One region of the Planococcus maritimus genome, then DNA from elsewhere that is predicted to be linked to it. Evidence: riboswitches for the same ligand, from Rfam matches in the RefSeq annotation. Region 1 holds a riboswitch; the other holds the start of a gene.
What was found. A riboswitch is a leader RNA that binds a small molecule or an ion and turns the genes downstream of it on or off. The one in region 1 is predicted to bind S-adenosylmethionine.
Positions count from the first base shown of each region.

Region 2: another riboswitch for S-adenosylmethionine. It lies ahead of BBI11_RS15880 (transporter substrate-binding domain-containing protein); the one in region 1 lies ahead of BBI11_RS05730 (methionine ABC transporter ATP-binding protein).

Region 1 is NZ_CP016538.2:1,145,753-1,149,162, forward strand. It holds gene BBI11_RS05710 (arsenate reductase family protein) at 1-47, shown strand, start outside; gene gcvH (glycine cleavage system protein GcvH) at 125-505, shown strand; gene BBI11_RS05720 (ribonuclease M5) at 566-907, shown strand; gene BBI11_RS05725 (thioredoxin family protein) at 909-1,232, shown strand; SAM riboswitch class I at 1,268-1,372, shown strand; gene BBI11_RS05730 (methionine ABC transporter ATP-binding protein) at 1,463-2,488, shown strand; gene BBI11_RS05735 (methionine ABC transporter permease) at 2,481-3,149, shown strand; gene BBI11_RS05740 (MetQ/NlpA family ABC transporter substrate-binding protein) at 3,242-3,410, shown strand, end outside.
Region 2 is NZ_CP016538.2:3,209,078-3,212,487, forward strand. It holds gene BBI11_RS15870 (amino acid ABC transporter ATP-binding protein) at 1-482, opposite strand, end outside; gene BBI11_RS15875 (amino acid ABC transporter permease) at 482-1,201, opposite strand; gene BBI11_RS15880 (transporter substrate-binding domain-containing protein) at 1,223-2,035, opposite strand; SAM riboswitch class I at 2,161-2,266, opposite strand; gene solA (N-methyl-L-tryptophan oxidase) at 2,470-3,410, shown strand, end outside.

The DNA of each region.
Region 1 (3,410 bases):
CGACACTCGGCTTCAAAGAAGAAACCTATACAAATACCTGGGGCTAACAAGTCTGTCATCTTGTTTTTCATTCAGGGTTGTGGCAAACTAAAATTGAGTCAATTACATATTTGGAGGGGTTTGGATGAGCACACCACAAGAGCTTCGTTATTCAAAAGAACACGAATGGGTCAAAGTTGAAGATGGCAAAGCCACGATCGGCATTACTCATTTCGCGCAAGATGAACTTGGAGACATCGTATTTGTCGAGCTTCCGCAAGTCGGCGACGAGCTGAAAAAAGACGAGCCGTTTGGCAGCGTCGAATCCGTTAAAACGGTATCGGAATTGTATGCGCCAATCAGCGGGAAAATCGTCGAAGTCAATTCTGAGCTTGAAGACAGCCCGGAATTCGTCAACGAATCCCCTTACGAACAAGCGTGGATGGTCGTTGTGGAAGCCCCTTCCGAAGATGAGGTCAATGCCTTGATGTCAGCTGACGAATACAAAGAAATGACTAACGAGTAAGTTCCAGAAGCGCCTTTTTTTGGCGCTTTTTTTCATCTATCGTTTTCTGGGGGGATACGTATGGAGAAAGTAATAGTGGTTGAAGGGATTAGCGACAAAGCCCGCATCGCGCCATTGATTGCAGAACCCGTGACGATTCTTTGCACAAATGGTACAGTAAGTGCTACAAGACTCGAGGAGATGCTTTTGCCATTTGAAGGGCAGGATATCATCATCCTGGTCGATGCGGACGCTTCGGGCGATAAGCTGCGCAAGCTCATCAAGCGCGAGTTTCCTGAAGCGCGCCATTTCCATATCGACCGAAGTTATAAAGAGGTGGCGACGACGCCGCTGCGCAAGCTGATCGATGTGCTCATCGCAGCCGATGTACGGGTCTTAAATCCAGTAGCAGGGAATGACTAACATGAACGAATGGACACATAAAGAATGGCTGAAGGAAAAAAACACGCAGCCCGTTTCAGCATATTATTTGTATACGCCGATGTGCGGCACTTGCCAAGTGGCCAGTAAGATGCTCGGTGTGGTGGCGGAACTATTGCCGGACCTTCCGATGGGCAAAGCCAATTTGAATTATGTACAGGAAGTAGCGGAACTCTACGAAGTGGAAAGCGTGCCGTGTCTGTTGATTTCACAAGATGGCCAAGTGACGGATAAGGTCTATGCGTTTCAGTCAGTGCCTTATTTATACGAAAAATTAAAAACGGTTGACGAATACAGCCAGCCATGATAGATTTAATTTCTGAAATTAACTAAATAGCGTAGCTCTTATACAGAGAGGTGGAGGGAAGTGCCCGATGAAGCCCGGCAACCGTCATGAAAATGAAATGGTGCCAAGTCACTCAAAGTGAAAACTTTGAAAGATGAGAGAACGGTTTATTGTGTTTACACATGTGCCTTTCTGCTTATCTGAGCAGAAAGGCTTTTTTATTAGCAAAAGATTTAGGAGAGTGCCCAAACATGATTGAGTTAAAAGGATTAACAAAAGTGTTCGATACGGGAAAAGCGCGTTTAACGGCTGTCGACCATGTCGATTTAACGGTGCCATCCGGTGAAATTTTTGGCATTATCGGCTATAGCGGAGCAGGGAAAAGTACCTTGATCCGCCTGCTAAATGGCCTAGAACAGCCGAGCGAAGGATCCGTAGAAATCAATGGCCAAAACATCACGGCGATTTCAGGCCCGAAGCTCAGAAAAGCCCGTCAAAAGGTCAGCATGATCTTCCAGCATTTCAACTTGCTATGGTCACGCACCGTTCGTGAAAATATCGAATTCCCGCTGGAAATTGCCGGTGTAGGGAAGGAAGAGCGGCGCAAACGTTCTGCAGAGTTGATCGAATTGGTCGGCTTAGAAGGACGCGATAATGCATATCCGTCACAACTTTCCGGTGGGCAAAAGCAGCGCGTCGGCATCGCACGCGCACTGGCCAACGATCCAGAAGTTTTGCTTTGCGATGAAGCGACTTCAGCACTGGACCCACAAACGACCGATGCCATTTTGGATTTATTGGTCGACATTAACAAACGATTGGGCTTGACGATTGTGTTGATCACTCACGAAATGCACGTCATCCGGAAGATCTGCCACCGGGTGGCGGTCATGGAAGGCGGGCGCGTCGTCGAATTGGGCGAAGTGCTGCATGTCTTCCAGCATCCGAAAGAGAACATCACCAAAACTTTCGTCGCTCAGGTGACCGAGACGGAGGACTCAGCAGAAACCGTCCGCCATTTGCGCGAGCAATATCCGGAAGGCCAATTGGTCAAACTGATTTTCGTCGGAGACCAAGCAGAACAGCCAATCTTGACGCAGCTCATCCGGGAATATGCAGTGGAGGTCAATATCGTCCACGGCAATATCTCTCACACCCAGCGCGGGGCGTATGGTACGCTGATTCTTCAATTGAAAGGCTCTGCAGACGAAATAAGCAAAGCGATCGCTTTCCTCGGTGCACATGATGTACAGACGGAGGTGATGGGCAATGCTTGAGACTTTATTCCCGAACGTGGATTGGGCAGATATGTGGGAAGCGACACTTGAAACCATCTACATGACAGCGATGTCCACATTCTTCACTTTCGTCATAGGCTTGGTTCTAGGAATCGTTTTATTCCTGACCGCACCTAATCAATTATGGGCCAATAAAATCGTCAACTGGCTGACCGGCGCATTCGTCAATATCTTCCGGTCGATCCCTTTTATCATTTTGATCATCTTATTGATCCCGTTCACGAAATTCTTGATCGGCAGCATACGCGGACCGAACGCGGCGCTCCCGGCACTAATCATCGGAGCTGCTCCTTTTTACGCCCGAATGGTGCTCATCGCCTTGAAAGAAATTGATAAAGGCGTTATCGAGGCAGCCCGTTCGATGGGAGCGACAACGTGGACCATCATTCGCAAAGTATTGCTTCCTGAATCAAAACCGGCATTGATTTCCGGTATTACGGTAACAGCAATCGCTTTGGTTGGGTATACGGCAATGGCCGGCATTATCGGTGCTGGTGGCTTAGGAACACTAGCTTTCTTGGACGGTTTCCAAAGAAGCCGTGAGGACGTCACGTTGATGGCAACTATCGCGATTCTCGTCATTGTATTTATCGTCCAATTCATCGGCGATTATTTGACCGGAAAAGCAGACAAGCGCTAAAATCCGGATTGTCTTTAGATCATGAAAAAGATTGGGCTTTACAGTCCATGAAATAAAAAATACATTCAATAGTAGAAAAGGGGAAATTTGTAATGAAGAAACTAGTATTTGGTTCATTTGCAGCAGTATTGGCATTATCCGCTTGTGGTGCAGAAGATAGCGGCAGCGGTTCATCAGAAGGAGAAACAAGCACGCTAAAAGTTGGCGCTTCTAACATTCCGCACGCTGAAATTCTGGAACAGGCAAAACCGATTTTGGAAG
Region 2 (3,410 bases), 1.2 Mb from region 1:
AGCACTTCAGGATCCAAAGCGAGCGCCCGGGCGATGCCGACGCGCTGTTGCTGGCCGCCGGATAATTGGGCGGGGTAATGGCTCAGTTTATTCGACAAGCCGACTTGTTCCAGCATCTCGATGCTTTTCTTGTCAGCCGTGTTTTTTTTCATCCGCTTAACGCTCGTCAAACCGACGGAGACATTTTGTAGCACGGTCAGATTCTTGAACAGGTTGTATTGCTGGAACACCATCCCTGTTGCTGTTCTGAGCGCGAAGACTTCTTTTTTCTTAGCGGCCGCCGCATCCACCCGCTTTCCACCGATTTCCACGATGCCGCTCGTCGGATCTTCCAGAAAATTGATGCAGCGCAACAGCGTCGACTTCCCAGAACCGCTTGGCCCGAGGACCGCCACCACTTCGCCTTTTTCGACGGTTAAATCGATGCCTTTCAACACATGCTGGCGGTCGTAATATTTATGCAAGTTCTCTAATTTAATCATCAAGCAATCCCTCTTTCATATCTGCGTGCACGCTTCTCGATCTTCACCAATAAGCGCTCGACGGCAATGCACAAGATCCAATAGACGATCGAGACGGCGATATACACTTCAAAGAACGCCAAACCCCGGGAGCCGAGGATTTTTGCCTGCCCCATGATATCGATGACGCCGATGATGAACACGAGCGAAGTGTCTTTGATGGTGCTGATGAACATATTGCCAAGGTTCGGGATCGCTACCGTCAGAGCTTGCGGAAAGACGATCTTCAGCATCATCTGAACAGGCGTCATGCCAATCGCTTTGGCGGCTTCGAACTGCCCGCGGTCGACCGATTCGATTGCCGAACGGATCGTCTCGGATAGATACGCGCCCAAATTGATGGAAAAGGCCATCAGCGCATAGAATTCCGGGGCAATGCTATTGACATCCGCCGACTGAAGCCAGCCGTATTCGCTCTGAAGAAAATAAATGATTTTCGGAATCCCGTAAAACACCAGGTAAATCTGAACCAATAAAGGCGTCCCTCGGATAAAGGAGATATAGATCGACGTGATGACGCTCAGCACAGGCACTTTGTAGATTTTGATCAATGCCGCAGCCACGCCGATGAGTAAACTCAATAGCAGCGAGCCGACTGCGATGCCGATCGTAACCGGCAGCCTGGAGAGGATGGCGGGAAAGCTCTCGATTAAGAAATTCACATCCAGTAAGTTTTCCATTGTCTCTGTCCTTCCGCTAGCTTATTCAGGGATGTAGTCGCCGCCGGTCCATTTCTCGGACAGTTCGGACAAGGTGCCGTCTTCTTTCAGCTGTTTCAAGATCGGGTCAATCAAGGCCTTCAATTCCTGGCCTTTTTCTTCGTCTTTCAAGACGATTCCCATGTCGTCATTGACTAAGGATTGGCCGACAATCTCCACGCCGAGTTCATTTTTTTCCAGTACCGCGTTCATCATGATCGGGTCGTTGACGTATGCGTCGACACGGCCGTTCTGCACATCCTGCAGAATTTCCGACGGGTTACCGCTTTCGCTGTATTTCAATTCAATCGGCTCGGCGGCGGTTTCGTTATATTCCTCCAGCAATAAGGTGTAAGAATCGCCCGCCAACGCCCCGACCGCTTTGCCTTCCAAATCTTCAATCGTTTGGATGTCTTCGCGGCCTTCTTTTACTGCAATGACCGTTTCCGCTGCGAAATACGATTCATCGGTGAACAAATACTTTTCTTGGCGTTCCGGCGTTTTCGCCACTTGGTCGGCGATGGCCTGGATTTTATTCGACTCGAGTGCGAGGAACATGCTGTCCCACGGCACAGCGACATATTCGAACGTGTAGCCGTCCAATTGTTCATCGACGGCTTTCATCATGTCCACGTCGTAGCCCGTCAATTGGTTGGCGTCATCCGCGAAAGCGAAAGGCGGATAGTCATTTTGTGTCCCAACGCGTATCACTTGGTCTCCGTCAGCGTTTGCTGTCTCTCCCGACGAACAGCCGGCTAGTGCCCCGGCAAGCCCCACTAAGCAGGCGGTTGCGATTACGTAAGCATTTCTTTTCATGGTTCAAGCTCCTTTTTGAATGCGATTTTTTATGGTTTCAGTAGACTTCCTGGCCTTTTTCAAGCGCCCTTCCCGTTTTTGGATGCAAAAAAGCCTCTTTCAATAGGAAAGAGGCTTTGACCAATTTCTTATCTCTCAGAATGAATACATCCTGCAGGAATTAGCACCTCTCATGAACATGATGGTTGCTGGACGTCATAGGGCCTGTCCCTCAGTCTCTCTGGATAAGTTATTTAATTTTTTTAACATATTAACGATAGTATTTGAGATAGCCCTTGCTGTCAAACTCTTTTTGAAAATAAATCAAAATTCCGCATAAAAATTCAGGAGGAAATTGACAAAGCCTGCCGGATTGCATACCATCGATTTAATATTCCATTGCTGCCGGGCTTCGGGGCGGCATGTATCCAATACAAGAGCGGAGTGAACACAAGATGAGCGAAGAAACTGTTTTTGATGTCGCCATTGTCGGTGCCGGCACGATGGGCATGGCCGCCGGCGCCTTTTTGGCACAGCAAGGCAAGAAGACATTGGTGATCGATGCATTCGACCCACCCCATGCGAACGGCAGCCATCACGGAGACACACGATTGATCCGCCATGCCTACGGGGAAGGCAGGCATTACGTTAGGTTAGTGTTGCGCGCGCAGCAATTATGGGAAGACTTGGAGAAGCAGACCGGCTACAAGGTGTTCGACAAGACCGGGGTCATCGGACTCGGCCCGCAAGACTCCTCTTTTCTGCTCGAAAGCATCGCAGCCGCCAATAGCTACGGCTTGCCGCTCGAAATATTGAGCAGCGGCGCCATCCAGGAAAGGTGGCCTGGCTTCACTGTGCCCGAGCATTTCATCGGCTGCTTTGAGGAACAGGCAGGCGTGTTGTACAGCGAAAATGCCATCCGTGCTTACAAAAAACTGGCGCTTGAAAACGGCGTTCACTATGTGCCGAATACACCCGTCCAGCACATCGATATACAGGAAGGGGATCACGTGAAAATTTCTACCGCGCACGGTGTTTTCTATGCTGAAAAAGTGATCGTTACAGCTGGGGCTTGGGCGAAGAAACTGTTGCCGGACCTGCAATTGCCGATCCAACCGACGCGCAAAGCGGTCGGCTGGTTTGAAGCACCGGAGATGTACGATGCCGATCAATTTCCGGGGTTTTTTGTGGAAGGTCCCGAGATGATGTTCTACGGCTTCCCGAGCATCGACGGCGCTGGCGTAAAAGTCGGACGGTCGGACGGCGGGCAGCCAATCGACCCGGACGAACAAACCCAGAACTTCGGGCAATACGAATTGGATGAAGGCGACTTAAGAAGATTCTTGGACCTGTATATGCCGGAAGCGAGCGGAGAGTTGAAACAAGGCAAAACTTG